3 regions of the Prauserella sp. PE36 genome follow, and region 3 is predicted to be linked to each of the others. Evidence: riboswitches for the same ligand, from Rfam matches in the RefSeq annotation. Region 3 holds a riboswitch; each other region holds the start of a gene.
The links. A riboswitch is a leader RNA that binds a small molecule or an ion and turns the genes downstream of it on or off. The one in region 3 is predicted to bind S-adenosylmethionine.
Positions count from the first base shown of each region.

Region 1: linked by a shared signal. The riboswitch ahead of DI005_RS36380 (methionine ABC transporter ATP-binding protein) and the one ahead of thrC (threonine synthase) in region 3 are both predicted to bind S-adenosylmethionine.
Region 2: linked by a shared signal. The riboswitch ahead of DI005_RS12425 (aminotransferase class V-fold PLP-dependent enzyme) and the one ahead of thrC (threonine synthase) in region 3 are both predicted to bind S-adenosylmethionine.

Region 1 covers NZ_QEQT01000110.1:220,580-227,765, forward strand. Annotated here, with positions in the region: gene DI005_RS36360 (ABC-F family ATP-binding cassette domain-containing protein) at 1-1,255, opposite strand, end outside; gene DI005_RS36365 (4-(cytidine 5'-diphospho)-2-C-methyl-D-erythritol kinase) at 1,287-2,255, opposite strand; gene DI005_RS36370 (TetR/AcrR family transcriptional regulator) at 2,278-2,832, opposite strand; gene DI005_RS36375 (MFS transporter) at 2,996-4,432, shown strand; gene DI005_RS36380 (methionine ABC transporter ATP-binding protein) at 4,630-5,640, opposite strand; SAM riboswitch class I at 5,824-5,913, opposite strand; gene rsmA (16S rRNA (adenine(1518)-N(6)/adenine(1519)-N(6))-dimethyltransferase RsmA) at 5,966-6,814, opposite strand; gene DI005_RS36390 (resuscitation-promoting factor) at 6,833-7,186, opposite strand, start outside.
Region 2 covers NZ_QEQT01000050.1:293,090-300,275, reverse strand. Annotated here, with positions in the region: gene DI005_RS12435 (alpha/beta fold hydrolase) at 1-165, shown strand, start outside; gene DI005_RS12430 (transglycosylase domain-containing protein) at 215-2,374, shown strand; gene DI005_RS12425 (aminotransferase class V-fold PLP-dependent enzyme) at 2,659-4,008, opposite strand; SAM riboswitch class IV at 4,044-4,155, opposite strand; gene ykgO (type B 50S ribosomal protein L36) at 4,260-4,382, shown strand; gene DI005_RS12415 (thioesterase family protein) at 4,431-5,231, opposite strand; gene DI005_RS12410 (TetR/AcrR family transcriptional regulator) at 5,291-5,986, shown strand; gene DI005_RS12405 (dihydrofolate reductase family protein) at 5,971-6,564, opposite strand; gene DI005_RS12400 (2-hydroxyacid dehydrogenase) at 6,659-7,186, opposite strand, start outside.
Region 3 covers NZ_QEQT01000088.1:19,005-26,190, reverse strand. Annotated here, with positions in the region: gene DI005_RS26975 (class I SAM-dependent methyltransferase) at 1-156, shown strand, start outside; gene DI005_RS26970 (VOC family protein) at 323-703, opposite strand; partial or broken gene DI005_RS39190 (hypothetical protein) at 717-1,287, opposite strand; gene rpsT (30S ribosomal protein S20) at 1,452-1,712, shown strand; gene holA (DNA polymerase III subunit delta) at 1,881-2,861, opposite strand; SAM riboswitch class I at 2,975-3,107, shown strand; gene thrC (threonine synthase) at 3,121-4,377, shown strand; gene DI005_RS26945 (SDR family NAD(P)-dependent oxidoreductase) at 4,521-5,288, opposite strand; gene DI005_RS26940 (ComEC/Rec2 family competence protein) at 5,354-7,186, opposite strand, start outside.

The DNA.
Region 1 (7,186 bases), on a different contig from region 3:
GCCGCACCAGTTGGAGACGGCGCCGCTCGCCGCCCGAGAGGTCGTCGACGGGCGTCCATTGCCGCGCGGGCGGGAACCCGAGCTTCTCGGCCAGCTGCGAGGCCGACAGCTCCTGCTTGCCGAGCGTCACCCGGCCCGCCACGGCCTCCACGGCCTGAAGGACACGAAGGTCACCGGGGAGATCGTCGAGCTCCTGGCGCAGGTGCGCGAGCCGCACCGTCTTGCCCTCGATCCGCCTGCCCGTCTCGGGCTCCGACTCGCCGGCGAGCAGCCGCAGCAGGGTCGTCTTGCCGGAGCCGTTGACGCCGACCAGGCCGATCCGGTCGCCTGGGCCGATGCGCCACGTGACGTCGTCAAGGAGCGTGCGCTCCCCCGCCCCGAGCGTCACGTCCTCGAGTTCCAGCACGGTCTTGCCGAGCCTGCGCTTGGCGAACGTCAGCAGCTCGACGGAGTCACGGGGCGGAGGCACGTCGGAGATCAGCGACTCGGCGGCCTCGACCCGGTAACGCGGTTTCGACGTGCGGGCCTTCGCGCCCCGCTGGAGCCACGCGAGCTCCTTGCGCGCCAGGTTCTGCCGCTTCTCCTCCGCCGTCGCGGCGAGGCGGGCCCGCTCGGCCCGCGCGTAGACCCAGTCCGCGTAGCCACCCTCGTACTGCTCGACACTCCCGCCGACGACCTCCCACGTCCGGCCGCACACGGTGTCGAGAAACCAGCGGTCGTGAGTGACGACCACGAGGGAGATCCGGCGCGCGAGCAGATGGTCGGCGAGCCAGCGCACACCCTCGATATCGAGGTGGTTGGTGGGCTCGTCGAGCACGACGAGATCCAGCTCGGCCACCAGCGCCGCGGCGAGCGAGACCCGGCGCCGCTCCCCGCCCGACAGCGTGGCCGTGGGGGTCTCCAGCCCGATCGCCGAGATGCCGAGTCCGTCCACAATGGAGCGGACGCGGGCGTCGGCGGCCCATTCGTGCTCGGCGGCGTACTCGGCGAGCACGACGTCGCGCACCGTGCTGCCCTCCGGCAGCGCCGTGCGCTGGGTGACCACGCGCATCCGCAGGTCGCGGACGCGGCTCACCCGCCCTGAGTCGGGCGGCGTGAGGCCCGCGAGCACCTCGAGCAGCGTGGTCTTGCCGCCCCCGTTGAGGCCGACGACACCGATGCGTTCACCCTCGCCGACGCCGAGTGAGACGCCGTCGAGCAGCATGCGCTCGCCGTAGGACTTGCTGACCGATTCGAGGTTGACCAGGTTGGCCATCCGGCAGGTAACCCTTCGAAAGCTGTTGAGGTTAGGCGTGCACTTGGGGCGGCGTTGGGTGCCGGGGAGCGTCGTCGCCGCCGACGACGCGTGCGCCGGGGACCGGCCCGTGCGCGACCCGCACCGTACGGCACACTCCGGCACCGGCCAGCTCGGCGGCAACCTCCAGGGCGGCGTCCGCGCTCTCGCAGAGGAACGCGCACGTGGGACCCGAGCCGGAGACCGTGCCGGCGAGGGCACCGGCGTTGACGCCGGCCCGCAGGGTCCGGCGCAGGCCGGGCCGCAGCGAGACGGCGGCCGCCTGGAGGTCGTTGCCGAGCAGCAGCGCGAGCTGCTTCGGGTCGCCTGAGGCGAGCGCCTCGACCACCGGCGCGTGGGAGCCGACCCTCGGCGGGTCGCCGTCGGCGCGCAGCCGGTCGAGCTCGCCGTAGACGCGGGGCGTGGACAGGCCGCGCTGGTCGAACGCGAGCACCCAGTGGAACGTGTGGCGGGAAAGCACGGGGACGAGCTCCTCGCCGCGGCCGGTGCCGAGCGCGGTGCCACCGTAGAGCGCGAACGGCACGTCACTGCCGAGCGTGGCGGCGATCTGCGCGAGCTCGTCCCTGGCGAGGTCGAGCTTCCACAGCGAGCTGAGGCCGACGAGCGTTGCGGCGGCGTCGGCGCTGCCGCCCGCCATGCCGCCAGCGACGGGAATGCCCTTGCGCAGCACCACGCCGACCTTGTCGATGTCCTCGGTGCGGTCCACGTGCTCGGCAAGCGCCCGGGCCGCCCGCCACGCGAGGTTGCCCTCGTCGGTGGGCACGGACTTGGCGCCCTCGCCGAACACCTCGACGCCCGGTTCCTCGGCGGCGGCGACGGTGACCTCGTCGGTCAGGGATAGGGCCTGGAAGATGGTGGTCAGCTCGTGGAACCCGTCGTCGCGAACGTCACCGACGGAGAGGTGCAGGTTCACCTTGGAGGGCACCCTCACGGTCACGGGCGGTGGAACGACGGCGAGCACGGGTCAAGGGTACTTGGCCGGCTCAGCCGCGCGGCGCGACCAGCTCCAATGCGACCTGGAGCGCGACCTCGGGCGGCGGGGCCGCTCCGGGTCCGCCGAACATCGGGTTGATCCCGAGCACGAGTGCGACCAGGGCGAGCCTGGCCCGCAGCTCCGTGGCCGGGTCGCCGCCCTCGGCGCTGATCAGCTGGAAGAGCTCCCTGACCTTCGCGCCGAGCGGGTGCATGACGCCGAACTTCTTGAGCGTCGGGATGTTCTGCTGGATGAACTGCATCTCCGGCCCGTGCTCGTCGTTGACGAGCGCGGAGAACCGGCGCAGAACCTCCTCCGTGGTCCCCTGCGACCTCGGCTGCTCCTTGGCCCAGGCGAGCAGCTCATCGAGGCCGTCGACCAGGTTCTCGACGAGGCTGTGGACGATGTCCTCTTTGGTCTTGAAGTGGTAGTACAGCGCGGCCTTCGTCACGGCGAGGCGCTCCGCGATCTCCCGCAGGGACGTCTTCTCGTAGCCGTGCTCGGCGAACAGCTCCAGCGCGACCTGCTGGATGCGCTCCCTCGTGTCGCTGCGCCGCCCCACCATGTCAGCCAGCCCTTCCTGAGACCGTCTTCAACTTACTTGACGCCCGACTAGCAATCACTTACGGTTCCACCATACAAGCTAACTAGCCGACCGGTAAGCAATCGGCGAACCCGGTGCTTTCCAGTCATTTCGGGGCCTCCACACAGTCTCACAAGGGGAAATCATGACAACGACCGCTCCTGCACCGGTGGGGCAAACCACCGACCGGCGCAGATGGTGGGCACTCGCGGTGATCGGACTGGCCCAGCTGCTGGTCATCGTCGACATGACGATCATGACGATCGCGCTGCCGTCGGCGCAGCGGGAGCTTGGCATGTCCGACGCCGGCCGGCAGTGGGCGATCACCGCCTACACCGTGGCGTTCGGCGGGCTGCTGCTGCTCGGCGGGCGGCTGGCAGACCGGCTCGGCCGCAAGAACACACTGCTCGTGGGCGCCGTCGGCTTCGCGCTCGCCTCGGCCGTCGGAGGCGCCGCGATCAGCACGGAGATGCTGATCGCGGCGAGGGCGGGCCAGGGCGTTTTCGCGGCGCTGCTCGCGCCGTCGACGATCTCACTGCTGACCACGACGTTCACCGCACCGCGCGAGCGGGCGCGCGTGTTCGGCATCTTCAGCGCGATCATGATGTCGGGCGCCGCGCTCGGACTCGTCGCGGGCGGGGCGCTCGCGGAGTACCTCGACTGGCGCTGGTGCCTGTACGTCAACCTGCCGATCGCGGCGCTGGCCGCCGTGCTGGGCGCTTTCGTGCTGCCGAAGGTCGAGGGACATCGCGAGACCCCGCTCGACTGGATCAGCGCCGCACTCGGCGGCGGGGCAATCGTGTCACTCGTCTACGCGCTGTCGGAGGCGGCGGAGCGCGGCTTCGGCTCAGGGCTCGTGCTCGGGCTGCTCGCGACAGCGCTGGTTCTGGTGGCGGTGTTCGCGACGCGGCAGGCGCGGGTGAGGGGACCGTTGCTGCCGCTGAGCGTCGTGACCGAGCGGTCGCGGGCGGCTGCGTTCCTCGGGGTCGCTTTCGCGGCGTTCGGGATGTTCGGGATGTTCCTGTTCCTGACGTTCCAGCTGCAGGTGATCATGGGCTACGGCGCGCTGCTGGCAGGGGTGGCGTTCCTGCCGTTCGTGGCGGGCAACGTGCTGATGTCGACGCAGGTGACGAGCAGGCTCGCGCCGAGGGTCGGGGCGAGGCCGCTGCTGGTTGGCGGGCTGCTCCTGCTGGCGGTGAGCATGGCGCTGCTGACGCGGCTGACGCCGGACAGCTCCTATGTCGGCCTGCTGCTGCCTGCCGAGGTGCTGCTGGGCGCGGGTGCGGGTCTGGTGATGCCGACGGTGGTGAACGCGGCGACGCAGGGGGTGGCGCCGAAGGACGCGGGCGTAGCCTCGGCGTTCATCACGACGTCGCAGCAGGTGGGAGCCTCGCTCGGCACGGCGGCGCTGAACACGATCGCGGCGAGCGCGACGGCGTCGGTCGTCGCGGGTGGAGCCGCGGCGACGGTGCACGGCTACGCGACGGCGAGCGGCTGGGCGGCCGGTGTTCTCGCGGTGGGCGCCGTAGTGGCCGGCCTGCTCTTCCGGCGCCCCTCACCGGTGCCCCAGCAGTCCCAGTAGCCACATCCAGGGGGTAGCAAGGGAGCTTTACTCCCGTTTTCCGGGAGCAAAGCTCCCTTGCTCACTACGTGGCGGCCGGGGGTGGGCCCGACTGCAGTGAAGGCCACCTTCACTGCGTTGAACGCAGGCAAGGTGGCCTTCACTGCAGAAGGGGGCTCCCTGCAGAAGGGGGCTCCCTGCAGAAGGGGCTCCCTGGATCAGGCGGCGACGTTGCGCAGGCCGTAGAGGGTGTGGGTGACGTGGGCGCCGCGCTCCGCGATCCACGCCAGCGCCGCGTCGGCCCGCTGGCCGCGCACCCCGAGCCGGAAGCGCGCCACCGGCGTGTCACCGAATCGCGTCAGGCCACCGCCGATCGTCGCCAGCTCGACGTCGAAGCGGCCCGCCGCCTCGGGAAGCAGCGCACCGACGGCCGCGAAGCCGATCAGCACCACGTCCACGGCGAGGTCGTACTGCGACACCTCCGCCCTCGACGTCTCGATCGCGGGCAGCAGCTGGTTGGCGATCTTGCTGCCGTGCTTGCCGAGCAGGCCCAGCACGTTGCCGCTCTCCAGTACCGCACCGCGCTCCAGCAGGGCCACGTCGTCGCAGACGCGCCGCGCCACGCTCGCGTCCGGCGTGGTCACCAGCACCGTCGCGCCCAGCTCGGCCCGCGCCCGGTCGAGAACGGCCAGCACCGAGCCCGACTCCTCGGACTCCACGCCGCCCGTCGGGTCGTCGGCGAGCAGCACCGACGGCCCCGCCGCGAGTGCCCGCGCGACGGCGACCCGTCGCCGCTGGCCCTCGGACAGGTCACCGGGCAGCTGCGCGGCCCGCCTCGTCAGGCCGATGAGGTCGAGCAGGGTGCCCACGCGGTTCCGGCGCTGCGGGCCTTCGATGCCGAGCCGCTCCAGCGGTGCGGCCACGTTGCCGGCGACCGTGCGTTCCGGCTGCAGCCGGGTGTCGACGATCCCCAGCTGACGGCGCGCGTCCCGCAGCTTGCGGCCGTCCAGCGCGGCGGTGTTGAGCCCGTCGAACCGCACGACCCCGCGGTCCGGACGCTCCTGCAGTGCGATGCAACGCGCCAGCGTCGACTTACCGGCACCCGAAGGGCCGACCACGCCGTACAGCGAACCCGCCTCCACGGCGAGGCTCACGTCGCGCAGCGCGACCACGGGCGCCCCGGTACTGCCGGCGGCGAACGACTTGCTGACGTTTTCGACGGTGATCACGAAAGCTCCAAGGCAACTCGAGACACAGCGACGCCCCGTCCGGATCTCAGACGGTCGCTGGGAAGGGATGAGCGAGTGGGAAACGATCAGGCGGCAGCGGTGTGGCGACAACACGCGCTTACGGTGCGGCGGCCCTGATCGACGACTCGGCGCCTGGTGAGCATTCGCGAGCGATACACGGATCCTCCATCGCTCCTGGCGTTAGCACCTGCCCTCGGTGGGCGGTTGCTGCGACTTCGGCGAGCCAGGTCTCTCAGTCGCTCGGGATGGATGCCCTAAGAGTAGACCTGAATCGGCCACACGAACGCAAGCTCGCCGATGTAGATCACACCTTTGCCGCAATAGCCGCGAACTGATCGACGTCCAGCTGCTCGCCGCGGGAGCGGGGGTCGATCCCGGCGGCCGTCAGCAGCTCGCCCGCCCGGTCGGCGGAGCCCGCCCATGAGGCCAGCGCGGCGCGGAGTGTCTTTCGGCGCTGGGAGAACGCGGCGTCGACGAGCCCGAACACCACGTCGCGATCGGCGTTCTCCGGCGGCTCGCCGCGTTCGAACGCCACGAGCGAGGAGTCGACGTTGGGCACCGGCCAGAAGACCGACCTCGGCACCGCGGCCACCTTGCGTGCCCTGCCGTACCAGGCCAGCTTGACGCTCGGCACGCCGTAGACGCGACTGCCCGGTCCCGCCGCCATGCGGTCGGCCACCTCGGTCTGGACCATCACGAGTCCCCTGCGCAACGACGGCAGCTCGGCGAGCAGATGCAGCACGACGGGAACGGCGACGTTGTACGGCAGGTTCGCGACCAGCGCCGTCGGCGGCTCGGCGAGCTCGTCCGCACGCACCCGCAGCGCGTCGGCGCCGAGCACGGTCAGCCGGCCGGCCGCCTCGGGCGCGTGGCTCCGAACGGTGTCGGGCAGGCGCCCGGCGAGCACGGGGTCGATCTCCACGGCGATCACCCGCGCACCGGAGCCCAGCAGGCCGAGCGTGAGCGAGCCGAGACCCGGCCCGACCTCGAGCACCACGTCGCCTGCACCGACCTCGGCCAGCTCGACGATGCGGCGCACGGTGTTGGCGTCGTGCACGAAGTTCTGGCCGAGCTTCTTGGTCGGCCGGACATCGAGCTCACTCGCCAGCCCGCGGATCTCAGCAGGGCCGAGCAAGCCCGATGTCTCCGTCACCGGGTCAGTCTAGAACGGCTACGGGAGCCCCAGCTTCGACTGGCAGCTCGGCCAGGCGCTGTAGCCGCCGCGATCGTCGCGCACCTTCGTGGCGATCGCGATCTGCTGCTCGCGGCTGGCCTGGTGCGGGTAGGCCGCGTACTGGTCGCCGCCGTAGGCGTCCCACGTGCTCTTGTCGAACTGCAGGCCGCCGTAGTAGCCGTTGCCGGTGTTGATGGCCCAGTTGCCGGTGGACTCGCACTGCGCGAGCGCGTCCCACACTGCGCCGTCGGAGATCACCGGCTGCGGGGGCTGCTTGGTGCCCACCCGGATGACCCGGTCCTTGGCGGCCTTGATGATCTTGCTGGAGAGCTCCTCGCGGGCGATCTCCTG
Region 2 (7,186 bases), on a different contig from region 3:
GAGCAGGAGCGGCTGGTCGCCGCCACGCCGGGGGCACGGCTCGTCATCTACCCCGATGCCGGGCACCTCGTCGCCTGGGACGTGCCCGCCGCGCTGGCCGCCGACGTTGCCGCGTTCGTGCTGGGCCTGTGGCCGCCGATACCCCACGCGGTGGCGACACGGTGAGGTCAGGGGATCACCGGAAGCCAACGTCGCCTTGCGTACCCTTGCGCACGTGCGTATGCGGGACGGCCTTTTCAAAATGCTCGGTCTGTGTCTGCTCGCCGGCGTGCTGGTGGCGGGGATCCTGTTCCCGGTCGTCGGCGCCGCGGGGGTGATGTCGAACGAGGCGAGCGACACCGTGGAGTCCATGTCCTCGGACCTCGCCGACGACCCGCCGCCGCTGGTGACCACCGTCACCGACCGGGAGGGCAACCCGATCGCGACGCTGTACGACCAGTACCGCATACCGACCACGCCGGACCAGATCTCCGAGGCCATGAAGTGGGCCCTGATCTCGGTCGAGGACAGGCGCTTCTACGAGCACCACGGCGTGGACTGGAAGGGCACGCTGCGCGCGGCGATCAGCAACACCTCCGGCGGCGACACACAGGGCGCCTCGACGCTGACCCAGCAGTACGTGAAGAACTACCTCATCAACGTCACCTACCGCGACGACCAGCTCGGTCAGCAGCGGGCGCAGGAGGCGACCATCGCGCGCAAGCTCAAGGAGGCGCGCGTCGCGATCCAGCTCGAGACGAAGATGAGCAAGGAGGAGATCCTCGCCGGCTACCTCAACGTCGTCGAGTTCTCCCGGCAGATCTACGGCGTCGGCGCCGCCGCGCACGCCTATTTCGGCACCACGCCGGACAAGCTCACCGTCACGCAGGGCGCGCTGCTGGCCGGCATGGTCAACAACCCTGTCGCCAACGACCCGTGGAACAACCCGGAGCGGGCCACGGAGCGGCGGAACTTCGTGCTCGACAAGATGGTCGAGAACCGCAAGCTTTCCGAGGAGGACGCCGAACGGCTCAAGGCGGAGCCGCTCGGCGTGGTGCCGAACGGCCCGGAGAAGCCCGCCGCGAACTGCGTGGGCGCGGGTCCCGAGCACGGGTTCTTCTGCCAGTACGTCGAGGACTACCTGCTCGAGCAGGGCATGACGAAGGACGACCTCTACACCGGCGGATACACGATCCGCACGACGCTCGACCGGGAGGCCAACCACCTCGCCAAGCAGTCGGCCGAGGAACAGGTCGGCAAGATGGAGGACAACGTCGCCAACACGTTGTCGCTGGTGAAGCCGGGCAAGGACCGGCACGAGGTGGTGGCGCTGGCAGCCAACCGCGACTACGGGCCCGACGCGAGCGCCGGGCAGACCGAGTACTCGCTGCCCTCCGACGTCGCCAACGTGACCGGCGCCGGGTCGAGCTACAAGATCTTCACCGCCGCGGCGGCGATGGCGACGGGCAAGGTGGGGATCTACGACACGATCCAGTCGCCGAGCTCCTACGTGTCCCAGGTGTTCAGCGGCAGTCCCGCGCCGTGCCCCTACATCGCGCCCTACACGCGCGGCTACTGCGTCACCAACGCGACCGAGGGCGGCAGCGGCTCGATGACGCTGCAGACCGCGTTGCAGACCTCGCCCAACACGGCTTTCGTGATCCTCGAGGAACAGGCGGGCATGAAGGCCGTCGTCGACATGGCCAGCAAGCTCGGCCTGCGCAAGACGATGGCGTCCAACGCGGCGAACGGCGGCCCGGTGAACCCCGAGGCGGAGAGCCAGGAGCTGAGCCAGAGCCAGACCCAGTTCTTCGGGCCCACCGCGAACTCTCCCGGCAAGGGCTCCTTCACCCTCGGCGTGAGCCCCACGAGCGGGCTGGAACTCGCCAACGTGGCCGCGACGATCATGAGCGGCGGCGTGTGGTGCCCGCCGACGCCGATCGGCGAGATGACCGACCGCGACGGCAACCCGGTGCCGATCAAGGAACAGCCGTGTGAGCAGGCGGTGCCGGAGGGGCTCGCCAACACACTCGCCGTGGGTATGAGCAAGGACGACCTGCCCGGCGGCACGGCGGCGGCAGCCGCCCAGGGCGTCGGCTGGAACCGGCCCATGATCGGCAAGACCGGTACGACACAGGTCAACGGCTCCGCGGCGTTCCTCGGCGCCACGCCGCAGCTCGCGGGCGCGGCGATGGTGTTCCGGCCCGACGTGCCCAACGGCGGTCTCTACGACGGCGGGCCCGGCAACGTCAGCGCCGTCCCCGCCGACAGCGGCAACATGTTCGGCGGCAAGACGCCGGCACGCACGTGGTTCGGCGCGATGAGCAAGATCCTGGAGGGTGAGCCCGCGCTGCCGCTGCCCGCCAGCGACCCCAGGTACGAGCGCTTCGACTGACGAGTACCTCGGAGGCGGCTCGCGTGCCGGTGGCGGAGCCGGAGACCCCGTGCCGGAGCCGGTCGACGGCGCAGGCGGCTCCGGCACCGCTGAGCCGGAGCTAGCGACCGTTGGCGTTGGCGTTGGCGGGGCCAGGCGGGTGGCCGTGCTCCGTTCCGGTCGACCTGCTTGGTCCGCGCGCCTGAGGACGTGCACTGCGCCGCCCGAGTCGAGGACGCGCCCCGGGGTCTCTGGTCCACGCCGCGCGCGCCGCGTGCGGACCGAGCCGTTCTACCCCGCCTGACTCAGCCGAGAAAACCCGGTAGCGGACGGGGATCCGGGCTCGGCGCCCACCGGCCGTCGGTCTCGGCGTAGGTCCACCGCGGGCCCCTTTCCGTGATCTCGCGCAGCGCGGTCACCAGGCGGTCGACGTGCTCGCGTGTCGTCCCGAGCCCGACGCTGACCCGCACGGCCTGCTGCCCGTCGCCGCCGCTCGTGGCGATGAGCCTGCGGGTGGCGATGTGCGCGCAGAAAGCGCCGTCCCGCACGCCGATGCCGTGCTCCGCCGACAGGACGGCGGCGATCAGTCCGGGGGAGAGGTCATCGATCGCGAAGGAGACCGTGCCGACGCGGTCGCCGTCGTCGTCGAACAGCCGGAGGACACGCAGGCCCGGTACCGAGGCGAGGCCGCGGTCGAGCCGGGCGAGCAGGTCCGCCTCGTGCGCCTCGACGCGGTCGCGAACCGAGGCCAGTTCCGTGCAGGCGACGCCGAGCGCGTACGCGCCGACGGTGTTGGGGGAGCCGGCCTCGTGCCGTTCCGGCCCGGTGTTCCAGACCACGCCGAGGCCGTCCTCGTGCCCGGTGACGAGTTTGCTGGCGCCACCACCGGCCAGGTACGGCTCGGCGGCCCGCAGCCAGTCGGCCCTGCCGACGAGCGCGCCCGCCCCGAAGGGCGCGTAGAGCTTGTGTCCGGATAGGACGACGTAGTCCGCGTCCAGTTCGCGCAGCGACACGGCGCGGTGAGGGGCCAGTTGGGCGGCGTCGACGGCGATGCGGGCTCCAGCGGCGTGTGCGGCCTGCGCCAGCTGGGCGATCGGCAGCACCTCACCGGTCACATTGGACGCTCCGGCGACCACGACCAGCCGAGGACCTTCGGGGCAGCGGCCGAGCGTCTCCGCGAGCACGCGCACGGCCTCGTGCCGGGCGCGCGGGGCAGGCACGCGGTACACGTGCCTGCCCCGCCACGGCAGCAGGGCGGCGTGGTGCTCGGTGTCGAACAGCACCACGGCCGTGCCCTTCGGGACGGCGCGGGCGAGCAGGTTGAGGGCGTCGGTGGTGTTGCGCGTGAGGACCACCGTGTCGGACGACCGCGCTCCGACGAACGCGCCAACGGCCTGCCTGGCTCGCTCATAGACCTTTGTGGACACCTGCGAGGCGAACCCGGCGCCGCGGTGGACGCTCGCGTACCACGGCAGGAACTCGTCGACCGCCCTGCGCACGGCGGAAAGACACGGCGCGCTGGCGGCGTGGTCGAGGTTGGCGTAGCCGATCTCCCCGCCGGTCACCAGCGGCACGCGCAGGTCGTCACCCGCGGTGCCGGGCACGGCGGGCGGGATGACGGTGGCGAGGGCAGGGGGTGCGAACGTGACGGACATGTGGCCTCCTCGGTGGGTCCTGGGACCCGGTGAGGGGCCCGCGCTTGCCCGCCTGTTCCGGCGAGCCAGGTCGTCACCCGGGGCACCCCACCACGGTAGGAGGGTTGCCGGCCAGCGAGCCGGGGCTTGACGCTGGCGCTCATGACCTAGCGGAGAGGCTACCTCACGATGCGGCGCCTGCGCGAGGGTGTTCGCGGCCGGGGTGAGTATAATGAAAATCGTTGTCAACAACAACGATGAAGGGAGTGGCCGTGAAGGTCCGGAAGTCGTTGCGCTCACTGAAGAACAAGCCGGGTGCGCAGGTGGTGCGCCGCCACGGGAAGGTGTTCGTCCTCAACAAGCGGGACCCGCGCTACAAGGCCCGACAGGGCTAGGGCGCGTCTGCCGATCCCCTCACTGGGCAGCGGGTCGGGCGACGCGCCCTATGGCAGGCGGACCCCTGCGAGCTGCGTCGCCTGGGCTACGAGCCGGTCCTTGCTGTCCCACGCCTCGGCGACCTCGTCCATCCGGTCGCCCGCGACGACGCCGGCCCGCATCCGGACGCGCACGGGGCCCGGAGCCGGTGGGCGCCGCAGGTAGGCGCTGATCTGCAGGGTCGGCGCCCACCCCGGGATGCCGAGGTCGTACGACACCGGTGGCACGGGGTCCAGCGCCACCAGCAGGCTCAGCGGGTCCCAGTCGGAGCCGTCCGCGAGCCGCTGCCAGCCCGAGATCTCGCCCTGGCGCGACGGGGTTCCGCCGAGGAAGCCGAGCGGGCGCGGGTCGAGCCGCTGTTCCACCACGTCCATGAGGTCCACCCGGAAGCCCGCGCCGGGCGCCTCGGCCGGGACGCGCACGCACTCGTGCTCCGGTGGGAGATCCGCCGGCGTGACGCCCGACCAGTAGGGCTCGTGGTCGGCGAGCGGGCCGAGTGTCAGGAGCGCCTCGGCGCACGGGGTGCCGTCCTGGCCGAGCCGCACGCGGGACTGCGTCAGCCCCTTGCCCGCGCGCAGCACCTCCACCGACACCCGCGCGGGCCCCGCCTGCGGCGGCACCGCGAACGACGCGCTGACCGCGTGCGGATGGGCGTGCGGGCCGACCTCCGTGGCGGCCCTCGCCATCGCGGCCAGCAGGTAGCCGCCGTGCATCCGGCCGCCGACCGTCCACTGGGGATCGAGGTCCACGGTGAAGAGGTCGGTGCCCGGCTCGCGCGTGAGCGCCGTGGCCTCATGGAAGCTGCCCATGCGCTCAGATTGACAGCGTCAAGTTGACGGTGTCAAGTCAGCTCTGTCACGCTGTGCCGATGAGCTCGACGCGCTCGCGGGCCCGCCCCGGTGAGGGGGAGAAGCTGCGCGAGGAGATCCTGCTGGCCGCCGAGTCGCTGCTCGTGGAGACGGGCACCGACGGCGCGCTCACACTGCGCGCGGTCGCCGCGCGTGCCGGGGTCACGACGCCGTCGGTCTATCTGCACTTCGCGAACAGGGACGACCTGCTCGAAGCGGTGTGCCTCCAGTCGTGGGGCGAGCTGGAACGCCGGATGCGGGAGCGCTCCGAGGGCGTCGACGACCCGCTGCGTGTTCTGGGCCGGTGCGGGCGCGTCTACGCGACGTTCGCCCTCGAACATCCCGTGCAGTACCGCGTGCTCCTGATGCGGCCCTCGGCCCACCGGTCGCCGGGCGCGCGGGAGTGCTTCCGCTACGTCACCGAGGCCGCGGCGGCGTGCGTGTCGGCCGGGATCATGCGCGGGCGTCCCGAGTCGCTCGCCGTCGGGCTCTGGTCGGCGCTGCACGGCCTCGTGAGCCTGCTGATCGCGCAACCGGAGTTCGACTGGCCCGACGACCTCGACACGCTGATCGACGACGTCGTGCGCATGGCCGGTTTCGGCACGGTGCTCGCCTCCCGCATCCCGCGCGAGGCGACCCCGACCAGCGCCCAGCTCGCCGAGGGCCTCGACGCGCTCACCGCGAACTGGCCGGAGCGGGATCAGCCGCGCCGGTAGTGCAGGCACACCGCGCCGTGCGCGAGGGTCGCGCTGCTCGCCAGCGTCCAGCCGGACGCGGGAAGACCCTCGGGCAGCAGCCGCAGCCCGCCGCCAAGCAGGGTCGGCACGACGGCGAACCGCAGGTCGTCAACCAGGTCCGCCTTCAGCAGCGTCTGGATCACGCTCGCGCTGTTCAGCACCATGAGGTCACGCCCGGGCGCGGCCTTCAGCGCGGCGACCTCCCGTTCGGGTTCACGGGCGATCCGGGAGTTCCGCCAGTCCGCGCGCTCCAGCGTGCGGGAGAACACCACCTTCTCCACGGTCTCCAGCCACGTGCCCAGCTCGCGGGTGCGCTCGTCGGTCGCGGGATCCCGCGTGATCCCAGGCCACACCGACGCGAACCCCTCGTAGTTGGTGCGCCCCAGCAGCGCCGTGTCCACGCCGCGCCACACGCCCTCGAAGTACTCGGCGGTCTCCTGCCGCAGGGCGTGCCGGTGCAGCCACGTGTCGTGCGCCGGCCCATCCGGGCCGCTCGTGTAGCCGTCGATCGAGATGCTGGCCCAGGCGATCACGCGGCGGTGTGCGGTGCCGGTCATGGCGGTCCTTCCGTCCGGTGGCCGTGCCGGTCGCGCGGCCCTCATCAGAGACGTCGGAGCCGGGCAGCCCAGATCGACACGCGGGCGGAGTGAATCAGGATCCGGCGGCCCGCGGGACCGGGGTCACGAGCGTGCCCTCGGTCATGAACGCGTGGAGATTGCGGAAGGCCAGCGCGCCCATGGCCTCGCGCGTCTCGCGGGTGGCGCTGGCGATGTGCGGCAGCAGCAGCACGTTGTCCAGCTCCAGCAGCGGCGCGGGGACGTTCGGCTCGTCGGCGAACACGTCGAGTGCCGCGCCGGCGATCCGGCCCTGGGTCAGCGCCGCCACGAGCGCGGGCTCGTCGACCACGCTGCCGCGCGCGATGTTGACCAGGTAGCCGTCGGGGCCGAGCGCGCGGAGCACGTCGGCCGAGACGAGCCCGCGCGTGGCCGCGCCGCCCGACGTGGCGATCACGAGCACGTCGGCCCCATCCGCCAGTTCCACCGGCGACGACGCGTAGCGGTACGGCACGCCCTCCACCGGGTTGCGCGAGTGGTAGCTCAGCTCCGTGTCGAAACCCTCCAGCCTGCGCGCGATGGCGCGGCCGATGCGGCCGAGCCCGAGGATCCCGACCCGTTTGCC
Region 3 (7,186 bases):
CTCTCCGCGCACGAGAAGTGGCTGCCGGTGCCACGGCACGACCTCGCCAGGGAGCTGGAGGCCGCCGGCTTCGGCGACCTGCAGACATGGGTGTGGGACCCGCCCGGCCTCGCCGCCACGCGCGCGGCCCAGCTGCGGGCGTGGCGGCCCGCCTGAACGCGGCCGCCGCGGCTCGGTGGCCGGTTCATCCCCGGCAGGCAGCGCCCGGAGCCGCTGGTGGCGGCTCTCGACGGTGCCGGCCACAGCGCTGAGCCCTCTGCCTGGCGAATCCGATCGTCACGAGGATCCCGGTCTCGGCGAACCGGGCATCCCCGAGACGGAGCTACTGGGAGCGCACATCGACCCTCAGCGGGTGGTCCGACGGGATCTCCACGAGCACGATCCGCGTGCCGTCCGGGTCGGAGATCCACGCCTCGTCGAGTCCCCACGGTTCCCGCTGCGGGCCCTTCACCGGCTCGACGCCCTTCGCGCGCAGCTCGGCCACGGCCGCGGCGACGTCTCTGACCTGCAACCACAGCGCCATGTCCGGGGTGGCGCCGGTGCGGCCCTCTCCCACGACCTCGAGAAACCCGCCGCCGAGGAAGAACACGGTGCCGCCGGGAAACTCGCGGTAGACCGCGAGCCCGAGCGTGTCGCGGTAGAAGGCCTTCGTCACGTCGGGATCCCTGGGATGCACCAGCACCCTGCTGCTCAGCACGTCCATGGGCAACACGGTCTCATGCGAGTGCGGTCGCCGTGATCCCGAACAACACGAGCAGAACCGCCGGCCGCCTACCAGGGTGCCGCTGCCCAGCAACAACCAGCCGGCGAGACTGCCGAGCACGATGCTCAGCTCCCTGGCGGGCGCGACGAGGCTCACCGGCGCGAGCCGCAAGGCGAAGAACACGAGCAGGCAGGCCAACGGAGACAGCGGACACACCAGCAGCACCTCACGCCGGTGCTCCCGCCGCAGCTTCCCCACCAGACCGGGCCAGCCCGGTCGTTCCCCGAGCACCAGCACGGCGACGAGCACCGACAGCAGAGGTCCGCTCCCCTGGCGACCGGGTACACGACGGACAGGTCGCCGACCGCGTACCCGCGTTGCAGGACGACGCCGTAGAGCACATGGCAGACCACCGTCACGGCGGCGGCCAGCAGCCAGCTCCACTCCGGACGCCGGTCGCCGAACAACACCATCGCGAGCACCACGGGCAGCAGAGCGACGGCGGAGACCGGGTAGCAGAGGTAGCCGGACCCCTGGTTGTGTGCGAGCCTGCGCCAGCGGGGAGACGGCGAAACCCCAGGCACTGCGAGCCCAGGTAACCGACCTGGCCGAGGTCCCGCGGTGACCCGTTGTTATGCTGTTCAGCCGTTGCCGTGTGGCATTCCGCCAGGGAGGAAGCCCGGTGAGTCACCGGGGCCACGAGAACGCGACAACGACAATCCCGCCGAACGATGTGAGGAGCGCCCGCGTGGCCAACATCAAGTCCCAGATCAAGCGCATCAAGACCAACGAGAAGGCGCGCCAGCGCAACCAGTCGGTCAAGTCGGCGGTGAAGACCGCGATCCGCAAGTTCCGCGAGGCCGCTGACGCCGGTGACAAGGACAAGGCCATCGAGCTGCAGCGAGAGGCCGCGCGCAAGCTGGACAAGGCTGCCAGCAAGGGCGTGATCCACAAGAACCAGGCCGCGAACAAGAAGTCCGCGATGGCCCAGCGCGCCAACAAGCTCTGAGCCTGCCGACAAGCTGTCGCGAAGCCCCCGGTGACCAACGGTCTCCGGGGGCTTCGCCGTTGTCGGCGCGTGTTCGCCGAAAGTCCCCTATGGCGCAGCGTCTCCGTTGGGGGTGTGGGAGACGGGCGGTGCCCCGAGCGCACCAAAGGTGGCGCTGGGGCGCGTCGCCTAGCGGCGTTGCTTCGCGGCGATGAGGTCCAGCACGGCACGCTCGATCGCGTAGTCCGGATCGGCCGCGGCGCCCTTCACCTCGGCGTTCACGCGGGCGACGATGCGCATGGCCTCGGCGAGCGAACCCGAGTTCCAGCCGCGCGACTGGCCCTGCGCCTTGCGGATCTTCCAGGGCGGCATCCCCAGCTCGCCCGCCATCTGGTTCGGGTTGCCCCGGCCCGCCGCGGACACCCTGGCGATCGTGCGGACCGCGTCGGCCAGCGCGTCGGCCACCAGCACGTGCGGCACCCCGATCTGCTGCGCCCACCGCACCGACTCGAGCGCGGCGGCGCGGTCTCCGGCGACGGCCTTCTCGGCGACCATGAACCCGGTGACGTCGGCCCGGCCGCGGTGATACCGCCGCACGGCCTCCTCGTCGACGCTGCCGCCGGAATCGGCCACGAGCTGCGCGGCGGCCGAGGCGAGCTCCCGCAGGTCGGAGCCGACCGCGTCGATGAGCGCGACCACCCCTGGCGCGTCGATCCGTCCGCCCGCCCGCCGAACCTCGTTGCGCACGAAGGCTTCCCGCTCGGCGGGCTTGGTGATCTTGTCGCACTCGATGACGGCAGCGCCCGCCTTCTTGAGCGCACCCGGCAGCGCCTTGGCCGCCTTGCTCCGCCCACCACCGGTGTGGACCACGACGAGCACGATGCCGTCGGCGGGCATGCGCACGTAGGACAGGATCGCGTCGGAGATCTCCTGCGAGACGTCCTGCGCGCCCTCGATGACGATCACGCGGCCCTCGCTGAACAGCGAAGGGCTGACCAGCTCGGCGAGCTGTGGTGGTGTGAGTTCGGACACCCGGACGCGCGTCAGCTCCGCCGTCGCGTCGGCCAGCCGCGCCGAGTCCAGCGCGGCTCGCACCGCGCGTTCGACGAGCAGTTCCTCGTCCCCGAGCACGAGCTGCAGTGGTGCGGGCGTGGTGGCTGGCGCGGTCACGCTGCCGATCCTGCCACGGTGACGTAACCCGCACAGCCGTGGCACGAACTGATCCCGATGACGTAGGCTTCCTCACGACGTCGGGCGGATTCCGCCCACGGACAACCGAATACCGCTCATCCAGAGGGGCAGAGGGAACGGCCCGATGAAGCCCCGGCAACCGGCGTCAGCCTGTCATCTCGATTCCGCGAGGTAGCTGGCGATCACGGTGCCAATTCCGACCCGCGCCAGCGGGGCAGATGAGGAAAGGAACCTCGCGATGACTGCAGCGCTCGAAACCACGAAGTCCGTCGACCTCGGTCCGGCCGTGGAGCTCGTGTCCAAGGAAGAGGGCCACCGCCAGCCGCTGGCCCCGGAGTTCGTCTCCGCCGGGGACTTCTCGCCGCTCGAGGTCGCCTACGACTTCGGCCGCGTGCGCCGGGAGGACATCGAGGCCGGCCCTCGCAACATCTGGCGCTACAAGAGGCTGCTGCCGGTGCCCTCCAACGTCGAGGAGATCCCCAACACCGAGCCGGGCTGTACCAGGCTGGTGCGTGCCGACCGCCTCGCGAAGGCCCTCGGGGTCAAGCGCATCTGGGTCAAGGACGACACCGGCAATCCCACCCACTCGTTCAAGGACCGCGTGGTCGCCGTCGCGCTGGCCGCTGCCCGCGAGTTCGGCTTCGACACGCTGGCCTGCCCCTCGACGGGCAACCTCGCCAACGCGGTCGCCGCGGCCGCCGCGCGCGCCGGCTGGCAGTCGGTCGTGCTGATCCCCTCCTCTCTCGAACGCGCCAAGATCCTCACCACGGCCGTCTACGACGGCGCCCTGATCGCGGTCGACGGCAACTATGACGACGTCAACCGCCTGGCGACCCAGCTCGCCGCCGAGCACGAGACCTGGGCTTTCGTGAACGTCAACGTGCGCCCCTACTACTCCGAGGGCTCCAAGACCCTCGCCTTCGAGGTCGCCGAGCAGCTGGGCTGGCGGCTTCCCGAGCAGATCGTCGTTCCGATCGCCTCCGGCTCGCAGCTGACCAAGGTTGACAAGGGCTTCCGCGAGCTGGGCCAGCTCGGCCTCGTCGACGAGTCGCCGTACAAGGTCTTCGGGGCACAGGCCACCGGCTGCTCGCCGGTCTCGGCCGCGTTCCGCAACGGGCACGACGTGGTGCAGCCGGTGAAGCCGGACACGATCGCCCGCTCGCTCGCGATCGGCAACCCCGCCGACGGCCCGTACGTGCTCGACACCGTCAACCGCACCGGCGGCGCGATCGAGGACGTCAGCGACGAGGAGGTCGTCGAGGGCATCCGGCTCCTGGCCCGCACCGAGGGCATCTTCACGGAAACCGCCGGCGGCGTCACCGTGGCGACCGCGAAGAAGCTCATCGAGACCGGCAGGCTGGACCCCGACGCCGAGACCGTGCTGCTCATCACCGGCGACGGCCTCAAGACGCTGGACGCCGTCGAGGGCAAGATCGGCCCGAAGGCCACCGTGCCCCCGTCGGCCGACGCCGTGAACGAGGTCCTCGGCCGCTAGGTCGGGTCTGATAATCCTCTGCCGTGCGGGCCGGGATCACCGTGGTGGCTCGCACGACAGAGGAGGACGCTCGCCCCATTTCAAGATCGTCGACCCGCACCAACGTCTCCCGACAGCACACCTGAGTCGCCACGGGCCGCGGCTCACAGGGCGTGCCCCCCTGCGACCTGCAGCACCTGGCCGGTGATCCAGCGGGCCTGCTCCGACGCCAGGAACACGACCGCGTCGGCGATGTCGTCCGGCTTCCCCGGACGACCGAGTGGCACGATCTCCTTGACCTTCGCCACCAGGTCCTCGTCCATCCAGCCCGTCTGCACCGGCCCCGGAGCCACGGCGTTGACCCTGATCCCGGCCGCGCCGAGGTCCAATGCCGTGCCGCGCGTGAGCCCTTCCAGCGCGGCCTTGGACGAGCCGTAACCGAGCTGGCCGGGGAACGCGCGTGCCGCGTCGGTCGAGATGTTCACGACGCACGGCGCTGCCCGGTCCGGCTGCTGTCGGCACGCCAGCTCGCTGATCAGCAGCGCGGGCGCGATCGCGTTGACCCGGTAGTGCCGCTCGAGGCTGCCCGCCGTCAGCGCGTCCACCGTGTCGGGGGTTTCGCAGTGCGCGGCGTTGTTCACGAGCACGTCCACGGGACCCAGCCGCGCCTCGACCTCGTCGAACAACCGCGCCGCCGCATCCGGCTCGGCCAGGTCGGCCGCCACCGCGACCGCATCGTCGAGTTCCCCGGCCAGCCGGCGCGCGGCCTCTACGGGCGGGGTGACGTGCGCCCACCGCGCCTCCTCCCCGGGATGGTGGTGTACGGCCACGCGGGCACCCTGCGCGGCGAAGGCCCGGCTGATCGCCTCGCCGATGCCGCCGCTGCCACCAGTCACCAGCACGACCTTCTGACCGAGTCCGGTATTGATCATGGCGCGAGCGTGCCGGGGCCGTCCGGTTCCGGCAACCGGATTCACGGCCAGTCAGAGTGGTTCTGTCATCGCGACGCTCCTCTCCTGACAACGGCCGGTCCGTCGTCGCCCGGCACCACGGCGGTGTCGCCGCCGGTGTCCGTGCGGGCCACGAGTGCCCCTCCTCTCGTCAGCACGCTCAGCGTCGTGCGGTTCGGATGTCCGTACGTGTTGTCCGCGCCCACGCTCACGAGCGCGACCCTCGGTGCCACCGCACCCATGAACTGCGGCAGCGTGAACCGAGACCCGTGGTGCGGCACCTTCAGGATCTCCGCCCTCAGGTCGGCCCCGGCACTGAGCAGGTCGCCCTGGGCAGCCAGCTCGACGTCGCCGGTGAGCAGCGCTCGCCCTGCGGCCGTGTTCGCGCGCAGGACCACGGAACTGTTGTTGATCCCCGTGCCGTCGTCCTCCTCCCCCTGGTCTCGCGGGACATAGCGCGGTCCCACCACATCGAGCCGCAGTGCGGGCCACTCGAGCCGGTCCCCGACGCTCAGTTCGAGCAGGGGAACGCCCCGGGCCGACGTCTCGGCCGCGACCTCCCGCCATGCCCAGCCCGGCGTCCGGCCGGGACCGACCGCCACCGCGCCGACCGAGCGCCCGTCGAGCACCGCCGCGAGTCCGCCCACGTGGTCGGCGTGGAGATGGCTCAGCACCACCAGCGGCACCCGGTCGACGTCGAGCCGGTCGAGACAGCGGTCCAGCGGTCCCGGCTCGGGCCCCGCGTCCACCACCACCGCACGGCCGGGCTCACCGGTGGCCAGCACGAGCCCGTCGCCCTGACCGACGTCGCACGCGACCATCGCCCAGTCCCTCGGCGGCCACCCCGGCGCGACGACCTGCACCGGAACCAGGACGACCAGCAGCGACGCCAGCGCCAGCGCGAGCGCGATGCGCGCCGGACGATGTCGCAGCGCCAGCACCACCAGGCCGGCGATGCCGGCCGCGAGCAGCCCGCCCCACCAGCCGGACGGCCACCCCACTACGGCGCCCGGCACCCCGGCGGCCTCCCTCCCGACGAGCACCAGCCAGCTCACTCCGGGGCCCGCGACGTGTACGAGGACCTCCGCACCGGCGGGCCACGGCCCCGCGAGCACGGCGGCAAGCACCCCGAGCACCGTCACCGGCGCGACCACCGGCGCCGCCAGCAGGTTCGCGGCCACGGACACGAGGCTGACCTCACCGGCCATCCCGGCGATGATCGGCGCGGTGACCAGGAACGCGGCCACCGGCACGGCGAGCCCCTCGGCCAGCCCCGAGGGCACCCGACGGCGGGTCAGCGCCTCGGCCCACCTCGGAGCCAGCAGCACCAGGCCGGCGGTGGCCACGACCGACAGCGCGAAACCCATGCTCGCCGCCATCGCCGGGTCGTAAAGCACCAGCGCACAGACGGCTGCCGCCAGCGCCGGCATGGCGGATCCCTGCCGACCCAGCACCAGCGCGAGCAGCCCGACCGCTCCCATGACGCCGGCCCTCAGCACGCTCGGCTCGTAGCCGACCAGCACCACGAACCCGATCAGCACCACCCCGGCGGCGACCGCCGACAGTCGCGGCCCCAGCCGCAGCGCCCTGGCCAGCAGCAACACGGCACCGCACACGATCGCCACGTTCGCGCCGCTGACAGCCGTGAGATGCGACATCCCCGCGTCGAGGAACTCCTGCTCCACCCGTGCGGGCAGTGCGCTCGTGTCACCCACGACGAGGCCCGGCAGCAGACCCGCTGGCTCCTCGGACAGCACCGAGCAGACGACCCGCAGCGCGGCCCGGATCGATTCGGCGCTTCGCTGCCACCACGGGGCCGGGCCGACCGCTTCCGGAGGCCCGCGCACGTACGCCGCCGCGACGGTCAGCTCGCCCGTCCG